DNA from 4 places in the Peribacillus sp. QJM3NY_7 genome. Region 3 is predicted to be linked to each of the others. Evidence: predicted binding sites of a transcription regulator. Region 3 holds the regulator's gene; each other region holds the start of a gene.

Region 1 (4,903 bases), 290 kb from region 3:
CGAAAGCCGAATAGTCATCTTATAGATGACTATTTTTGCTCTATTTAATGGTAAGGCGGCGGGAAAATGGTCCACTCGGCGGCATATAAGATTGGATTTTGAGTTAAATTATACATATAAGCATTATGTTAGATCTAAGACGCAGGCCCGAATGGCAGGCGTAAATTTTGGAGGTAAAAGTTTTGAATCTGCCTAATAAGATTACAGTAGCAAGAATCTGTTTAATACCAGTATTTTTAATCATCATGCTCGTTCCTTTTTCATGGGGGACTCTGACTTGGGGAGAATACAGTTTGCCAGTGGCACACCTGGCTGGAGCCATCCTCTTTATAATCGCTTCCACTACGGATTGGATCGATGGCCATTTTGCCAGAAAATATAATATGATTACTGATTTAGGGAAATTTTTAGATCCATTGGCAGATAAACTTCTTGTTTCGGCTGCCTTAATCGTTTTGGTTGATCTGGATTTAATGTACGGTCAATCTTGGATTGCCATCGTGATCATAAGTCGCGAGTTTGCAGTCACTGGATTGCGTTTGGTGTTAGCGGGTACAGGGGAAGTGGTTGCAGCGAACCAGTTAGGTAAAATTAAAACATGGGCACAAATTGTTTCTATTTCGGCTTTATTGCTGCATAACCTTCCATTTGCCCTCATTTCACTTCCATTTGCCAATATTGCATTATGGATTGCATTAATCTTTACAATCTGGTCAGGTTTGGATTATTTTATAAAAAACAAAGAAGTATTTGTTAATTCAAAGTAAAAACGAATGGTGGTTTTGAAAAGATGGATGCAGAAATCATTGCAGTGGGCTCAGAGCTTCTTTTAGGTCAAATCAATAACACTAATGGAAGATTCTTATCGCAGCAGTTTGCGGAAATGGGGATCAACGTTTTTTACCATACTGTGGTCGGGGATAACGACCGTCGATTACAACAAGCTATAGAAATCGCTGAATCGAGGGCGAACTTGATTGTTTTTACTGGTGGGCTTGGTCCTACCAAAGATGACTTAACGAAAGAAACGATTGCTCGCCATATCGGGAAAAAGCTCGTTTTTAATGATGAAGCTTTGCAATCCATTGAAGCTTACTTCCAAAAACGGGAACGGCCGATGACGGAAAACAACAAAAAGCAGGCCCTTGTCTTAGAAGGCAGTGAAGTGTTGGCAAACGATCATGGCATGGCCCCAGGAATGGTTTTGTCCAAATCCGGGATTACATATATGCTCCTGCCTGGTCCACCAAGTGAAATGGAGCCGATGTTTTTAAGTTATGGTTATGAAAAGATCATGAATAAATTGGAAAAGCATGAACGGATCGATTCCAAGGTTTTACGGTTCTACGGTATAGGTGAAGCCGAACTGGAAACGGTGATTGAAGATCTCCTTGTCAATCAAACGAATCCGACAATCGCTCCGCTGGCAGCCGAAGGGGAAGTGACGTTAAGGATCACCGCCAAAGGCCCTTCCAAAGAAAAATGCGAAGAACTTATTTTAGAAACGGAAAAAGAAATTCTTGGCAGGGTCGGCAAGTTCCATTATGGAAGTGATAATACTTCGCTAATAAAGGAACTTGTAAAAGAATTAACGGTCCGCAAGCTTTCAATCGCGGCAGCTGAAAGCTTGACCGGGGGGATGTTCCAAGAACAGCTGACAACCATCCCGGGCGCCGGTAAAGTCTTTAAGGGCGGAATGGTCTGCTATACGAATGATGCGAAGTCCAATGTCCTCGGCGTCAGTGATGATACCATATCTGAGTATGGGGTGGTCAGCGGTGAGTGTGCAATGGAAATGGCCTCTAATGTCCGGAGTAAGCTCGATGCGGATGTAGGCATAAGCTTTACGGGTGTTGCAGGGCCGGATGAACAAGAAGGCAAGCCTGTTGGTACAGTATTTATTGGCATTTCCTATCGCGATGGAAACACTCATTTCAAGGAGTTGAATCTTTCCGGTAGCAGGGCGCAAAACCGTATTCGGAGTGTGAAATACGGCTGTCATTACCTATTAAGGGATTTATAAACGCCATAAGCAGAGCTTTAATACAGCTCTGCTTTTTATTTGGTTTTAGAAGTTTGTTTCTTGAAAAATAGGGAAAAAAGAAAAAAGTTAATTCAATAAAAATGTATTTTTTAGGGAGTAAGTGAAGCGAAATGGAAATTTCCTTAAGCTAAAACGCTTTTTTACAAAGAATATCCCGAAAGAAAAAAACGAATGAATGTTCGACTTTTTGCTTGGCAAAATAGTAAAAAGAGTATATAGTAAAGATAGGTTTTGAGACAGGGTACAAACCTTGAACTCGAATAATTGCTAACGTAAGTACACCTTTAATCGGACAGCCGATTAGTTGAATATAGAGGAGGAAATTAAGTGAGTGATCGTCAAGCGGCTTTAGATATGGCGTTAAAACAAATTGAGAAACAATTTGGTAAAGGTTCGATTATGAAACTTGGGGAACAGACTGATCGTAGGATTTCAACGATCTCAAGCGGTTCTTTAGCATTGGACGTAGCGTTGGGAGTAGGCGGATATCCAAGAGGCCGGGTCATTGAGATATATGGACCTGAAAGCTCCGGTAAAACGACTGTAGCATTACATGCCATTGCAGAGGTACAAAAGACTGGCGGGACGGCTGCATTCATTGATGCCGAGCATGCTTTAGATCCAGCATATTCAGAAAAACTTGGTGTGAATATCGATGAGTTACTGCTTTCACAGCCTGATACGGGTGAACAAGCCTTAGAGATCGCTGAAGCGCTAGTTCGAAGCGGAGCGGTAGATATCATTGTCATTGACTCGGTGGCAGCACTTGTTCCTAAAGCTGAAATCGAAGGCGAAATGGGAGATTCCCATATGGGTCTCCAAGCCCGGATGATGTCTCAGGCACTTAGAAAACTGTCTGGTTCCATTAATAAATCAAATACCATTGCCATTTTCATTAACCAAGTCCGTGAAAAAATCGGTGTTATGTTTGGGAATCCAGAAACGACTCCGGGAGGCCGGGCATTGAAGTTCTATTCAACTGTTCGTCTGGAAGTGCGCCGTGCGGAGCAATTAAAACAAGGTAATGAAATCGTGGGTAATAAAACGAAAATCAAAGTTGTAAAAAACAAGGTTGCTCCACCATTCCGCCAAGCAGAAGTTGACATCATGTATGGTCAAGGGATTTCACAGGAAGGTGAAATCATCGATATGGGTGCAGACCTTGATATCGTCCTTAAAAGCGGCTCATGGTATTCATACAATGAAGAGCGTGTCGGACAAGGCCGTGAAAATGCGAAGCTGTTCTTGAAAGAAAATCAGGATATCGCTCAGGAAATTTCTCAGAAAATCAGAAATCACTATAATCTTGATGGAGAGCATGAATTACCACCAGAAGAAAATGAAACAGAAGAGCATTTTGAATTGCTTGATTAATGATATTTGGAAAAGGCCTAAGCTTATTCGCTTAGGCCTTTTATGTATATTTTAAGAAAAATGCGAAATTTTCAACGGATTAAATGGCATTGTAATCAGATTTACAGACTGCTTCCATAATGAATGCTGTACATTATGATGGTTGATATTAAGAAAACTTGAATAAACATTGATACATAAGGGACAAACGCTTGACAATAAAAATTCTCAACTATACAATTAATATGTATATTTTACAATTTTTCAAACTAAAATTTTGAAAATTAAGTGCTGTATATTGAATTTATGTGCAATGTACTTGCCGACAGTTCAACATTTTATGTAAAAAGTTCATAGCAAGGGGAGGTGAAACGATGGAACCCATGACAATCATCTTCACTTTGCTTGGCCTAATCGTCGGTGCAGTTGTTGGTTATTTTATTCACAAATCAAAATTTGAGAGTAGAATAGCAGGGGCAAAGGGCTCTGCAGAACACATCCTTGAGGATGCAAAACGTGAAGCGGAAGCACTTAAGAAAGAAGCCTTGTTGGAAGCAAAAGATGAAATTCATAAAGTTCGTGCCGATTCGGATCGGGAAGCCCGTGAAAGAAGGAACGAATTACAAAAACAAGAAAATCGGTTATTGCAAAGAGAAGAGAATCTGGACCGTAAGGATGAAACGTTAGACAAACGTGAGAGCCTTTTGGAGAAAAAAGATGATTCTCTAAACCAAAGACAACAGCATATTGAAGAGATGGAAAGCAAAGTGGAAGAGATGGTTCGTAAGCAGCAAACAGAGCTTGAACGTGTTTCCGGTTTAACTCGTGAAGAGGCTAAAGCAATCATTATAGACCGAATGGAAAACGAGCTTGCTCACGATGTAGCGCTTATGATTAAAGAAAGTGATACCCGTGCCAAAGAAGAAGCTGATAAAAAAGCAAAAGAAGTCCTTTCTCTTGCCATTCAGCGTTGTGCGGCTGATCATGTTGCAGAGACCACCGTTTCTGTAGTAAATCTTCCAAACGATGAAATGAAAGGACGGATAATCGGACGTGAAGGACGAAATATCCGGACGTTAGAAACGCTAACAGGTATTGACCTAATTATTGATGATACTCCTGAAGCTGTCATTTTATCTGGATTCGATCCAATTAGACGGGAAACGGCACGCTTGGCTCTTGAGAAACTTGTTCAGGACGGACGGATCCATCCGGCTCGAATTGAAGAAATGGTTGACAAAGCAAGACGTGAGGTAGATGAACATATTCGTGAAATTGGTGAACAGACTACTTTTGAAGTTGGAGTTCACGGTCTCCATCCAGATCTCATCAAAATACTAGGACGTTTGAAATTCCGTACCAGTTATGGGCAAAACGTACTTAAACATTCAATTGAAGTGGCCCAGCTTTCAGGTTTACTGGCCGCTGAGCTCGGTGAGGATGAAGTTCTTGCCCGCCGTGCAGGTTTATTGCATGATATTGGGAAAGCGATCGATCATGAAGTGG
Region 2 (4,903 bases), 2.4 Mb from region 3:
CCGCAGTATGGACAAGCATGATGTTCACTGAAAAGCAGCTCTTCCTCACCCATTACGTCAATGATGACTTTGCCTTCGCCAAGCTGTAAAGCACTTTCCAATGAATCTGCAAGCCTGGCCATGATCCCCTCTTTAATGACGATCCGGTCAATGATGACTTCAATCGAATGTTTCTTATTTTTTTCGAGAGTGATTTCCTCACTGAGATCATGCATTTCCCCGTTCACACGAATGCGGACATAACCTTGTTTCTTAACATCCTCCAAAACCTTCGCATGCGTCCCTTTTCTGCCTGAGACGAGCGGTGCCAATACTTGAAGCTTGGTTCTCTCAGGGTAATCAAGAATGCGGTCCACCATCTGTTCGATCGTTTGTGAGGTGATTTCAATATTATGGATCGGACAGGTCGGCCTGCCGACCCGTGCAAATAACAGCCTTAAATAATCATAGATCTCCGTAACAGTCCCTACAGTTGAACGAGGATTCCGACTGGTCGTTTTCTGGTCTATGGAAATGGCTGGTGACAAGCCTTCGATCGCATCGACATCCGGTTTATCCACTTGGCCTAAGAATTGACGAGCATAAGCGGACAGTGATTCCACATAACGTCTTTGCCCTTCTGCATAAATCGTATCAAAAGCCAAGGAAGACTTTCCAGATCCGGATAATCCGGTAAGCACAACAAGTTTGTCTCTCGGTATCGTGATATCAATATTCTTTAAATTGTTGGCCCTGGCGCCTTTTATCACAATTTTATCCATTGCCATGTTTCGTCACCCTTCCGCTTTTAACTCTAGTAATAAATCACGCAGCTCGGCAGCTCGCTCGAAGTCCAGTGCCTTTGCCGCTTCCTTCATTTCTTTTTCCATGCTTGCCATCACTTTTAAACGCTCTTTTTTAGGGAGCTTCGCAAGGCTTGGTGCAAGATCTTCCTTATACTCTTCGCCTTCTTCGGCTACATGCGTCGCCCTTATGGAGTCACGGATATCCTTTTGAATGGTTTGAGGCATTATTCCATGCTCTTCATTATACTTCTCCTGGATTTCACGGCGCCGCCTCGTTTCATTGATGGCAATTTCCATCGAATTCGTGATGCGGTCTGCATACATGATGACATGGCCGTTGGCATTACGGGCTGCACGGCCCATCGTTTGAATAAGCGAACGTTCCGAGCGAAGGAACCCTTCCTTATCGGCATCCAGAATGGTCACTAACGACACTTCCGGAATATCCAGGCCTTCCCTTAAAAGGTTGATCCCAACGAGTACATCATATTTGCCCATTCGGAGTTCCCGGATGATTTCTATCCTTTCCAAGGTCTTCACTTCCGAATGAAGATATTGGACCTTGATGCCGATTTCCTTTAAATAATCAGTTAAATCTTCAGACATCTTTTTCGTCAAGGTCGTTATGAGTACACGCTCGTTATTTTTGACGCGCTCCTGTATTTCACCGATCAGGTCATCTATCTGCCCTTCAATCGGCCGCACTTCTACCGTCGGATCCAGCAATCCGGTAGGACGGATGATTTGCTGAACCATTTCTGGTGTATGTTCGAGTTCATATGGTCCCGGAGTTGCCGAAACGAATATGGATTGATGGACCTTTTTTTCAAATTCTTCAAATCTTAGCGGGCGGTTATCTTTCGCAGACGGCAGACGGAAGCCATGGTCGACGAGCACTTGCTTCCGCGCCTGATCTCCATTGAACATTCCGCGGATTTGCGAAAGGGTTACATGTGATTCATCCACGACCAATAGGAAATCCTCTGGAAAGTAATCTATTAAAGTGTATGGTGTCGCACCTGAGGGACGAAGCGTCAAATGGCGGGAATAGTTCTCGATCCCAGAACAAAAGCCCATTTCCCGCATCATTTCCAAATCATAGCGGGTCCGCTGCTCCAAGCGCTGTGCTTCAAGGAGCTTTTCATCTTCCCTTAATTCCTTCAGTCTCTCTTCCAGTTCCGTTTCGATATTTTGAATGGCTATCCGCATTTTCTCTTCGCGGGTTACGAAGTGGGAAGCCGGGAAAATGGCGATATGTTCCCGTTCACCGGTAATTTCACCGGTCAGGGCATCGACTTCACGGATACGGTCGATCTCATCCCCGAAAAACTCGACCCGTACACAATGTTCATCACGAGAGGCCGGGAAAATTTCGACGACGTCGCCGCGAACGCGGAAGGTCCCCCGTTGGAAAGCAATATCATTCCTCTCATATTGAATATCCACGAGTCTGTGCAGCAAGGCATTCCGGTCTATTTCCATGCCAGTTCGGAGGGAAACGACCATCTCCCGGTACTCTTCAGGAGAACCGAGTCCATATATGCACGAAACACTGGCAATGATAATGACATCTTTCCTTTCGAACAAAGATGATGTGGCCGAGTGACGCAGTTTATCGATTTCATCATTGATGCTTGCATCTTTTTCGATGAATGTATCCGTGGATGGAACATAAGCCTCTGGCTGGTAGTAATCATAATAGCTAACGAAGTATTCGACGGCATTATTAGGGAAGAACTCTTTGAACTCACTGTAAAGCTGCCCTGCCAACGTTTTATTGTGGGCAATGACAAGAGTCGGTTTATTGATCTTTTGGATCACATTGGAAACGGTGAACGTTTTCCCTGTACCCGTTGCCCCCAATAGCGTCTGCATTTCCTTGCCTTCCTTAATCCCTTCGACCAGCATTTCAATTGCTGCCGGCTGATCTCCTTGAGGAGAGTATTTTGAGACTAACTCAAACTTATCCTTCACCAAGCATGGCCTCCTATTGAAATATTTTTATATGAAAACGGGACATGCCTATATCCCTTCTATTTATTCCGGTTTAATAAAGCATATATACACATTCTACCACAATAGCCTTAAAACAAACCAGCAATAAGCGAACATCCATTCGATTTTTGTTTTAATGAACTTCATGATGTGTTGAGGGGAATGACAAGTATGAGTACAAAAAAAGCACCTTTGATGTCAGGCGCTCTTGGATGTACGTTTCATCATTCTTTTTGATAACCAAAATCCCACTGTCAGGGATAAGGCATCGACGATGATCAATAAGTTTGTATGCGTATAACCTTTATATGCGGAAGCTGTAATCAAGGCAACAGTTAAAACAAGGCCTACGACATTGTTATAGGTGACTCTTGAAAATAGCATGACAAGTAGACAAGGAAGGAAAAGGGCAGAAAGAATTTTAATCATTTTTTCATCTCCTTTATAAGAGAAAAATAGAGTAGTTTCAGTTTAAATGATTATGAAGTTTTTTGCCAATCAATTTCCTGCTTGATTTTAAAAAGGCATCCTTGGAAGAGCATCCACACATCCATTAATTATGCCCATAAAAAAAAGAGGCAAACCCCTTTATAAGGAAGTTTGCTTCTTTTCAGTTCAATCAATATGGATCCGCTCCATGTCCTTTTCTAACGGCTTCCTCAGGGTTATCCGTCCCACCCAGTGGTTTTGAAGATTCCGTATGTTCGGAGGCCGCGGCCAGTCCCTCTTTCAACCTGCGGCCATACTCCTCATCGGCCTCTTCGGCAAGTGCTATCATTTTTTCCTGAATGCGTTTGTCGGCAGGAGCCAATGCCGCCACTAAATTGGAAATTAAATCGTCTTTTTCCCAATCCTCGAATTCCCGGTACGTTTCCCCGGCCTGTTTCGTATTGTTTTGGCGATCGATTGTCTCACGGACAAGTTTCCCTTCCACCATAGGTGTATACTCTTTGCCCGTTTGATTGGCTTCCTTCAAGCCGCCGACAGTGGATGGTTCGTAGTTGATGTGGGGGCTTTGGCTGCCTCTGCCAACTTCATATTGCATCTGTCCGCCAGTCTGATTCGTGGCAGTTCGTTTCTTTGGAGCATTGATCGGCAGTTGCAAATAATTAGCGCCAACACGGTGACGCTGTGTATCGGAATAAGAGAATGTACGTCCCTGTAACATCTTGTCATCAGAAAAATCCAGTCCATCCACTAGGACACCGGTTCCGAATGCAGCCTGTTCGACTTCAGTGAAATAGTCTTCAGGGTTTTTATTCAATACCATCGTACCGACATGCAGCCATGGGAACTCATCTTTCGGCCAGATCTTCGTATCATCCAGCGGATCGAAATCCAATTCAGGATGATCATCATCACTCATGATCTGTACGTTGAGATCCCATTCCGGATAGTCCCCGCGTTCGATCGCTTCATATAGATCCTGTGTGGCATGATTGAAATTCGTAGCTTGAATTTCATTGGCCTCTTGCTGCGTCAGGTTCTTGATCCCTTGTTTCGGTTCCCAATGATACTTGACGAGCACCGCCTTCCCTTCCTCATTCACCCATTTATAAGTATTGACCCCTGATCCTTGCATCATGCGGTAGTTAGCTGGGATGCCCCATGGGGAAAACACAAAGGTAACCATATGGAATGTTTCAGGCGAACTCGAGCAAAAATCGAAAATTCTCCTGCCGTCCTGAATATTCGTGACCGGATCCGGTTTGAATGCATGAATCAAATCCGGGAATTTCATGGCATCACGGATAAAGAAAATTTTCAGGTTATTGCCTACAAGATCCCAGTTTCCATCTTCCGTATAAAATTTAACGGCAAATCCCCTTGGGTCACGTAACGTTTCCGGGGACGTCCCTCCATGAATAACAGATGAAAATCTCACGAATACCGGGGTTTTTTTACCTTCTTCCTGAAAAACCTTCGCTCTCGTATATTTTGAAATCGGCTCGTCCCCCGCTTTACCTGTCGGAACGAAATAACCATGCGCACCTGCACCGCGGGCATGCACAACACGTTCAGGGATGCGCTCCCTATCGAAGTGGCTGATCTTTTCCAGGAAATCATAGTTCTCAAGTGTACTAGGACCTCTGTTCCCTACAGTTCTTAGACTTTGGTTATTC
Region 3 (4,903 bases):
AACCGTAACCGATAACCGTTTTCACTTCGATTAATGTTGGGCGTGCTTCGTCGGTTTTCGCTTCTTCAATCGCTTTAGCAATTTCCTGAAGATCATTGCCATCCTCAACGCGGATATATTGCCATCCATAAGATTTGAACCGGTCTGCTACGCTTTCACTAAAGGATTGACTTAAGTCGCCGTCAAGGGAAATATCATTAGAATCATATAAAACAACAAGTCTTCCCAGTTGTAGATGTCCAGCTAATGAAGCGGCTTCTGCAGAAACACCTTCCATTAAATCTCCATCTCCACAAATGCTATATGTATAATGATCGACCACATTATAAGAATCGCGGTTATAGCTTTCTGCCAAGTGACGTTCAGCCATTGCCATTCCGACCGCCATTGCGATACCTTGTCCAAGCGGCCCGGTAGTTGCATCCACACCAGCCGTATGTCCGAATTCAGGATGTCCTGGAGTTTTACTGCCCCATTGACGGAAGCTTTTCAAATCATCGATAGATAAGCCATAGCCCGATAAATGAAGAAGGCTGTATAACAGCATAGAACCATGTCCAGCTGAAAGAACAAAGCGATCTCTATTAAACCAATCTGGATTTTTCGGGTTATGGTTCATATATTCGGTCCATAGTTTATACGCCATTGGCGCTGCCCCCATTGGCATACCTGGATGGCCGGAATTAGCCTTTTCAATTGCATCAATTGATAATGTACGAATCGTATTGATTGAAAGTGCATCTAATTTATCTAACATATTGTAAAAACATCCCTTCCTGTAATGTACCTCTTTATATTATAGTGACAAGCATAATATCACAACTAAAATCACTATTTAATGCCCCAATATTACAATTTTCTAGGAATAAGAAGTCACCTATTTAGATTAAACTAAATCGGAGAATACATACATGAATGCACTCTCTTTTTACTCCAAAATGCCAAAGAATCCTCAAATGGAATATTCCATCAGAAGAATCCAAGCATTAATGTAAATTTCGTTTTTCTTTTATATTTTTTATCTTTTGAGGAGTGACGTCATTACCCTCTGGATCCACGACTTTCACATGCTCCAACGTGTCGGACATGGATTTTCTGAATGTTTCCAAATACTCACTTCTCAATTGGGTTTGCTCTTTCGCTTCAACTTCCGTCAAGCCTTCACCCTTTGCCTTTTTAGAAAGTTCATTTATACGGGCTATTTTTTCTTTTGATAACATAATTTCGCTCCTTCATAATCTGCGGATATTGTCATGGTATTAAAAAAAAAGCGAAATTACAAGTTCTATGATTTACTTTCCTTTGTATTCATTTGATGTTCGAGAAAACGCCTGTTCACAGTAGCCTTAGATACATTGTATCCAAAGCCCCTTAATGTGGCTGCGATTTCTGAGAATGTTAACCCATTGGCACGCAGTTTAATAATTTCTTCAATAGGAATCTCCATACGGTCCCTTCCAGTGGAATTCCTTTGATTCTGAAGATTTTTTTGAGGACGGTACCCTTTTTCAACGGCTCTCATCATTCCGCGCTTTATTTTAAGATTATGTAGTTTCCTTTGATATTCTTCTACAATGCCCACTATCTGAATGACCATGGCATCCGAATCCGATAACTCCAGCTCCCCATCGTGTGAGAGCGTATAAATTTTCACATCTTCTTTAAGGATGACATGGAAAAGGGCTATTTTGGCATTCCCTCTTCCCAGTCTTGTTTCATCCTGGATTAATAGCACTTCAGCTTCTTTGGTTTTAAATAGTTCGAGCATGTCAAAAATGCCATCCCGATTCAACTCATAACCACTTGCCTGTTCTTTTATAATGGAGACAACTTCCACATCCATCTTTTCAGCCAATTTGACTAATTCATCTTCCTGCCTTGCCAATGATGTTTCCTGTGACTCTTTTTCGGTGCTGACCCTACAATAGATTACCGCCTTCATAATACCCTACCTTTACTACTTACTGCTCACTGGCCAAATTCTGGACAAGTTCTTCCCCTTTAACCGGTATGACAATGACTTGTCCAGGCTTTATCGAATCCGCACTGACTCCATTATTCTCTTCTATCCAACCAATGAATTCTTTTTTTGTCAAATTTGATTCTTCATATTCTTCGGCAATTCCCCATAGGGTGTCACCCTCGCTTACTTCTATAGAAAGGAAATCCTTTTTTTGATCATTGTTCAATGTACAAGAGAATAAAATTGAAAAGATGAATACTGATCCCGCTAATAGAATCGTATAAATATAATTTTTGTATAATTTTTTCATGATAATCCCTCCAAAGCGAATGTTCGTTCGTATGTTATGATCAAATTATAATACGAACGTTTGTTTCAGTCAACAACAAATTCGAACTTATGTTTGTATAGAGATGGGGGCCATGCTATAATGTAGCAAAGAACATTGGGGAAGAGGTGCACAAATGACAAAACTATCAAAACGGCAGCAAGATATTCTTGATTTCATTAAAGAAGAGGTCCGCCAAAAAGGGTATCCGCCTTCCGTACGGGAGATTGGCGAAGCAGTGGGACTTGCATCAAGTTCAACAGTACACGGACATTTATCCCGCCTGGAAAGTAAAGGCCTTATTAGACGTGACCCAACCAAGCCAAGGGCCATTGAAATAATGAATTTGGAGGAAGCGAACAATATTCCCAAAGTCAATGTCGTGAACGTGCCGTTACTTGGAAAAGTAACAGCGGGCATGCCGATAACGGCCATTGAGAACATTGAAGAATACTTTCCGCTTCCCGAAAGCATGGTTCCACATGATGACCATGTATTCATGCTGGAAATCATGGGTGAAAGTATGATAGAAGCTGGAATTCATGATGGAGATTATGTCATCGTGAAACAACAAAGCAGTGCCAATAATGGAGATATCGTCGTGGCGATGACGGAAGATGATGAAGCCACTGTAAAACGATTCTTTAAGGAACCGGATTACATAAGGCTTCAGCCTGAGAACTCAAATATGGAACCAATTATTTTACGAGATGTTTCGATACTTGGAAAAGTAATAGGCTTATATAGACAAATACACTAAAAGCGCTTCCCGCGCTTTTTTTGTTTGTTTAATTTATGTCCAGAATTCTCTCAATATGCATATGGAAGAGTAGATATTGAAATATTTTTTAATAGAATCTAGTTTCATGGGAATTTATACATCCTTTATAAGGGATGAAAGTTATACTATCGCCTTTCTGGTAATATGTACTTTGGAAAAAAGCTCATTGAAATAAAAAAAAGAGGATTTAAAATCCCCCTTTAATAAGGTTTAGATCGACCAAGTCATTCCACTGTTGAATCTGCACTTGTTGACAAGCATTTGCAAGTGCAGGGAAAAAAATACATATATTTATTTTCCCCTGATAACAAACTTCCAACCATATCCATCAGAGACCCGTTGAATTAATACTTCAATAAGTAATTACGACCTGGCTGTTTCCATTGGCTGAATTACCATCTCCCTAGTTAGCCCTACCATCAAAATAATGCCTCCTCAACTAAGAGAAGGCATTTCGTTATTTCTCAATATAGACCGAACGAATCAGCGTCCGGGTTCTTTCAGTACCATCCACATTTTTTTCCTTAACATCTATTGTTACATTATAAACACCTGACTTAGGTACTTCTGGAAGGGTGCCAGTAAAATTTTCAGTATCCATTGCCTTAATTGAGTTTTTTTCACTAATTTCATTACCGGTTTCATCTATCAGATGAACCAAAAATGTTGTACTGATTGGTCTTTTTTTATCATTCATTGGATTCTTTATTAAAAATTTTGCATCTTTTTGCTTAACTTTACCGGCCATACTTAATGTAATGGGATTCTTTTCGTTAAATTGTGCTGTGAACAGGAAGGCGTCTTTTGGCGATTTAGTCTTCATTCGTACTTTCCAGTCACCAATTTCAAGGTTATTTCTGTAGAATGATTGGATGGTTGCACCATTAAAAAAGGAAGTTTCATTTTTTGCTGAATGAACCTTTAAGGAAGGTGAATACTTTTTATTGGATGGAGAAATCAATTCAACCTCGACATCATTTGAGGCTGTATATATGCTTAAATTACCTGGGGCAGCTTCATTTACATGGAAGCTTTGTTCGACCCAGACATTTTGTTTCAGGACATCACCCAGAACGGTTTGAGCGAGTGCGGTTGTAATGACATCATCTTCGACTCGTTCTTTATAATTGACATGATATGCAGGAATCCCAGCGGTGGATGTGCTTTTTAAATAGGGTTCAATTCTTGAAAATACAGCCGAGCCAACTCGAATATTGTCGTGATCAAAGTTGGGATCCGAAAATAAATGTGTTGCATAGGGTATTTTTGTACTCCATACATTCACCAGTCCATCATTTTCGCCATATGATGATAAATATTGTCCCCCCATTGATAAGGCTGATAGTACCGGGCCTCTGTTCATACCTGCCACAGTGAAATACAAGTTTTTACGAGAGTTGACATGGTTATCCGTGACAGAACGAAATTCAGCCATTTTACCAACTTGTAAAGAATAAGTTCCCTCATCTTTTTGACCTAATAAGGAACCAAGCCAGCCCGCATACCAGCTATAAGCCAAATCAGCTAAGTGAGAACCATGATGTGGGGAGGCTAAAGTGATCACCCTTCCAACATATTGATGTGCTCCATAGTGGACTAGAGCCGCTTGGGTGTCTGGGCCCCCTTTGCTGTGCGCTATAATATTTACTTTTTTGCCCCCGAAATGGTTACTGATTTCTGAAAGCATTTGAGCTAAAAGCCTTCCATTGGCATATTGGCTCACTGACCCATTTCCAGCTGAATCATGAAGCTGAACAAAAACCGTTTGGTAGCCAGCTTCATACGCTTTGGTATACATATCATTGACACCATGATATTCCGTTTCGCCATA
Region 4 (4,903 bases), 1.4 Mb from region 3:
CGGAGGATTTTGATAATCTGCCTAAATCGGAAATTTGGGTATCGTCACCATCCGGATATTCCTTGAAATGCTTGTTTATCGAACCCCATGACACCAAAAAGTGGGTGGTCATTTCTCATGGTGTGACGGAGAACAAAGTCAATTCGATTAAGTACATGAACATTTTTCTTAAGCGGGGCTTCAATGCGATCATTTATGACCACCGCCGGCATGGGGATTCCGGTGGCAAGACGAGCAGTTATGGACATTATGAAAAATTCGACCTGAAGGCCGTAATCGATGAATTGAAAAGACGTAAAGGGCCCGACCTTCATATTGGCATTCATGGAGAATCCATGGGGGCCGTAACCCTGCTTTTATATGCCGGGATGCTTGAAGATGGTGCTGATTTTTACATTGCCGACTGTCCATTTTCAAACTTCGAGGATCAGATCAAACACAGGCTCAAGCATGAAGTCCCATTTCCTTCTTGGACCGTATTTCCGCTCGGGCGTACGTTCATCAAACTCCGTGACGGATATTGGACCAATGAAGTGTCCCCAATCGATTATATGAAAAATATCCGAAAACCCGTGCTGTTCATCCATAGTGAAAATGACAGTTTCATTCCCGCTTCCATGACAGCGGAATTATATGCAGCAAAAGAGGGCCCAAAACAGCTGTACATCGCTAAAAAAGGGGCCCACGCTCAATCTTATAATGAAAATCCAAAAGAATACGAAGATCAAATCGATCAGTTTCTAAAAAAACTTGTCTGAAAAGAAAAGAGAGGGTGTCTACGATCCCCTCTTTTGCTTTAGTTAGATTTTATTAAAAAAGCTCATCCTCGGATTTAAGATTTGATTCGGACTTTTTAATTGAAAGCTGTTCGCTTCCGGAACAAAGTCTATTTTCATGACTTCATCAAGAAATATCATTTTTGATTTCTCAACATATAGCGGAATTCCGTTCGTTTCCACTTTTTCGGTACCTTCTTCAGGTTCGTTGACCCACCATAGCGCCGTCACACCACTTACCACGCAGCCGCAGCCATCAGTATCATATTTCAACTGTAAATATCCTTTTTGTCCCTGTACCTTACCGGCTATTTTCCCAGCCGCTGTTTCCGTCCATTCAATATACATGATTGTTGCCTCCCGATGTCTTTGCATTCCCCCATTATAAACGATAAAAACGTTTCTGTTAAAGAAACTGCCTCCTTTACAAGCGTCAGCCGACACGAAAATCACTTTCTTCATTGACGGTGCTAACAAATGCCGATTCTCATACTCCTCCGTGATACCTTTCATCACGATGCCGTTTGAAAGGCTGTCCCTTGGGGAACAGCCCTTCCGCTCATCATTCCATTATCCTTACATCCGCTATATCGGAAAGCCTGATATAGTGAGCCTGCTCAAACCGGTCAACGATATGAAGCTTTTGGGTGAGCTCATTATAATAATGGATCCTGCCGATTAACAGCTGATACCGGTTTCCTTCATAATGAGCAATCGTGACATCCTTTCTTTCCTCCATCGCTTCCCCCATTACCGCATTCATTTCTTCCAGTTGCTGTTCATCCAGGATGCGCTTCGTTTCATAGCCATCCTCCACCGCCCAATCACGGAGCATCTTCACATGTTCCGGCAACATCATCGATGTCCATTTGATACGGCCGCGATCACGAATCATTTCTTTTCCCTCCTTTCAAAGTCAGCCTTACGCCTTATGCCCACCAAGCAGCTTGCTTCGGTATACGGCTGTACCTGCTTCTGTATACGAAACGGCACGCAATAACGATTTGGCTCCATATTTGTGGCGGATTCGATCAACCGTGTAACTCAATTCCCGCTTCTTCCAGCGCGAAGCATCAAATAGAGTCAGCTGCATTTCATTATCATCCACAATATTCGAGAGTCTGACCTCTATGCTTCGAACCGTTTTTTGCTTATAGTTCTCATGGAAAAGCTCCAGGCAAACTTTATATAACTCCATCGTGATGTTGGTCGGTTCGTTAATCGAACGCGAACGATGGAAACCTCCGCCAAACTCATCCTTGCTGTAACCAATGCCTAGGCTCACCGTTCTTCCTGCCTTACGATGGGTGCGTGCCCTTCTTCCAACTTCTTCGCAAATTTCCAGCATGACCTGCTTTACCTCATGCTCATCCTTATAATCCCGCAGCAGGATTTGACTTTTGCCGAAGCTGACCTGCCCTTCGATGATCGCTGCCCCCATATCGGATAAATCTATTCCCCAGGCATGGTGGTAAAGCTGATTGCCCATAATTCCAAACTTCGCTTCAAGTAATTCAAGATCATAATTGGCAAGCTGCCCAACCGTAAATATCCCCATTCCATGAAGGGTTTTTTCTACGCGCCTGCCGATCCCCCACATTTCACGAAGCGGGGAAATCGGCCAAAGTTTGCTTGGCACATCCTCATACTTCCATTCCGCAATACCTTTATGTTTGGCTTCCAAATCAAGGCAAAGTTTTGCCATGAGCATATTCGGTCCAATTCCAATGGCACAGGGGAGCTGTAATTCCCGTTCAATTTCATCTTTTATCTTTTCAGCTATCATGCGGGCATCTCCCCATAAAGAAGCAGCACCATCGACTTTCACAAAACTTTCGTCCACACTATATACGTGAATCGCTTCTTTTGGCACATAACGGTTGAACAAGCGGGTGATTTCCGTCGAAACCCTTAAATAAGTCGCCATTTTAGGTTCAACGACGACAATCCTCGGGTCATTCGGGATCTCAAACATCCGCGAACCTGTCTTGATGCCAAATTCCTTCTTCATCTTTGGAGAAGCCGCGAGCACAATGCTCCCTGTCCTCTCCAAATCACCAACCACCGCCAAATAACAATCAAGCGGGTCCAGACCAAGCATGACCGCTGAACAGCTTGCATAAAAACTTTTCATATCGATACACATAATTGATTGTTTCGGCATCGTCCCATAATCCATCATTTCTTCACCCTAACAAGAATATACGTTCGCTTTATTATATTCATAACTTTAACCGAATATACGTTCTTATTCAATGGAAGTTTTCATACAAATTTCTACTTTTTATTGTAATTTCCTTGAAAAATATAATGGATACTAAAAATGGATAAAATACCAAATTTAAACTGAGTATCCAGATTGTTTTTTTGAAAAAGATTAATTGGTAGCTTGAATAATTTTAAGTAGGTCCATATGCTCGATTTTTTAAAATCCCTCCATCCTTTTCAACAGACTTTCGTCTACTTGGAAGCCAGTCTTAATGCTCATTTTTTGTAATGAAACTGTAACCAAAATTATGTCTATTTGTCATAATGGTATTGTAGGATAATATTGTTAAGAAATAATAGAGAGATAGATAGAGAGGAAATGAAAATTATGAAGAAATGGATCGCTTCAGCTGCTGTTGCATCTGCCATGATGCTAACCCCACTGCAAGCCTTTGCCAATATTGGAGACCAAACCCTCAGACCCGGAATGACACATAGTGATGTCAAACAACTACAACAACTATTAAAAACCAAAGGTTATTTCACATATTCAGGTTCACTGACTACATATTACGGCACCTATTCTGTATCAGCAGTAAAAAAATTCCAAAAAGCCAAAGGGTTGACTGCCGACGGAATTGCCGGCCGTAACACATTTAATGCGCTTGGTGTTTATAAAGTCAATAATACTAGCTTGATCAGCTATGCAAAAACCTTAATAGGCAAACCCTACAAATGGGGCGGAACAACACCAACTGGATTTGACTGCTCAGGCTTCGTCTATTACGTATTCCAGAAATCCCAAGGAATTACCTTACCGCGTACAACATCCTTGCTCTATTCCAATACGGGTTTAAAAGTATCTTCACCAGCTAAGGGTGATCTTGTATTCTTTGATACTTCTTCTGGAAGAACAGGAGTATCCCATGTTGGGATCTATATCGGAAATGGCCAATTCATTAGTGCTACGTCTTCTAAAGGAATAACCATCACGGATATGGATAATTCTTATTGGAAACCAAAATATTTAGGTGCGAAAACTTTATAAAATAAAACAGCCGGACAGAATTTCAAAGTGATTCAGTCCGGTTGTTTTATTTTATATATAATATTTCATCCGTTACATCCTCAACAGTCACAATGAATGAAGAATCCAAGTTGGAACGATTCATCATTTCGATATTATAAACATGCTCTGAGGGTAAATGGACGACTTCGAGAACCATGAATCGCTGACTTTCCGCTTTGCTGACATGATCGAGAGCAGCAATGACCGCCCTTTGTTCGGCTAAGCTGTTTTCATCCGTCAAAACCAGAATCAATTCCGCTTCCGCTTTCCCAGGAAATGATTTCTTCACCCCGCCCCGGTGCCATGGTTTCCCTTTCATCCCGATTTCCAGTTCGGAATAATCAAGGTCATTACCATGTTGATCTTGAATATATGTATCATTGGTCACCTTATAGTACGTCCCTTTAATCAAAATCCTCTTATCGTCAAGATCCGTAATGAAACCTTCTTCCCCTTTATCAATGGATTCATCCATGTTCCAATCGGGGGATTGACAGCTGCCCAGTATAAAGGCGACGAATAAATATATATAAAGGTTTACAATCATCTTCATGAAAATCCCTCCTAATAGAAATAGACGGATTCCCCATGAAATAGTTACCCATTCATATGATAACTTCGCTTAATTCAAAAGGGGAATGTCATCGACATTCCCCTTTACCTATTATTGGACCAATTTTCACCTGGAATCGAAAGACTAGCCTACTTTTTAAAAAATGCTTTTTTTCCTAAAGTTTCGGTGATCTTCGGAAACATGTTATACCATTTCCCAGCTAAATTCATCCAGCCAGGGAGATTGATTTCCCTCTTGTTGGTCAGCATCGCCGCTACGATTTTAGCAGCGACATCT

Evidence for each region. The regulator LexA, encoded in region 3, represses DNA repair genes until DNA is damaged. The targets are predictions, from matches to a motif close to CGAACATATGTTCG.
Region 1: the regulator LexA is predicted to act here: its motif matches at 2,213-2,226, upstream of recA (recombinase RecA).
Region 2: the regulator LexA is predicted to act here: its motif matches at 2,891-2,904, upstream of uvrB (excinuclease ABC subunit UvrB).
Region 4: the regulator LexA is predicted to act here: its motif matches at 3,012-3,025, upstream of AC0VX1_RS16845 (Y-family DNA polymerase).

The regions. Positions count from the first base shown of each region.
Region 1 covers NZ_CM149663.1:1,789,857-1,794,759, forward strand. The annotation lists gene AC0VX1_RS08720 (helix-turn-helix domain-containing protein) at 1-14, shown strand, start outside; gene pgsA (CDP-diacylglycerol--glycerol-3-phosphate 3-phosphatidyltransferase) at 183-767, shown strand; gene AC0VX1_RS08730 (competence/damage-inducible protein A) at 791-2,023, shown strand; gene recA (recombinase RecA) at 2,372-3,418, shown strand; gene rny (ribonuclease Y) at 3,772-4,903, shown strand, end outside.
Region 2 covers NZ_CM149663.1:5,213,203-5,218,105, forward strand. The annotation lists gene uvrA (excinuclease ABC subunit UvrA) at 1-767, opposite strand, end outside; gene uvrB (excinuclease ABC subunit UvrB) at 774-2,759, opposite strand; gene AC0VX1_RS25290 (CsbA family protein) at 2,979-3,209, opposite strand; gene AC0VX1_RS25295 (catalase) at 3,400-4,903, opposite strand, start outside.
Region 3 covers NZ_CM149663.1:2,076,054-2,080,956, reverse strand. The annotation lists gene tkt (transketolase) at 1-757, opposite strand, end outside; gene AC0VX1_RS10035 (DUF896 domain-containing protein) at 987-1,220, opposite strand; gene AC0VX1_RS10030 (YneB family resolvase-like protein) at 1,286-1,942, opposite strand; gene yneA (cell division suppressor protein YneA) at 1,962-2,273, opposite strand; gene lexA (transcriptional repressor LexA) at 2,428-3,051, shown strand; gene AC0VX1_RS10015 (esterase/lipase family protein) at 3,530-4,903, opposite strand, start outside.
Region 4 covers NZ_CM149663.1:3,523,038-3,527,940, forward strand. The annotation lists gene AC0VX1_RS16830 (alpha/beta hydrolase) at 1-758, shown strand, start outside; gene AC0VX1_RS16835 (iron-sulfur cluster biosynthesis family protein) at 801-1,124, opposite strand; gene AC0VX1_RS16840 (YolD-like family protein) at 1,339-1,671, opposite strand; gene AC0VX1_RS16845 (Y-family DNA polymerase) at 1,699-2,958, opposite strand; gene AC0VX1_RS16850 (C40 family peptidase) at 3,373-4,032, shown strand; gene AC0VX1_RS16855 (hypothetical protein) at 4,079-4,606, opposite strand; gene AC0VX1_RS16860 (SDR family NAD(P)-dependent oxidoreductase) at 4,756-4,903, opposite strand, start outside.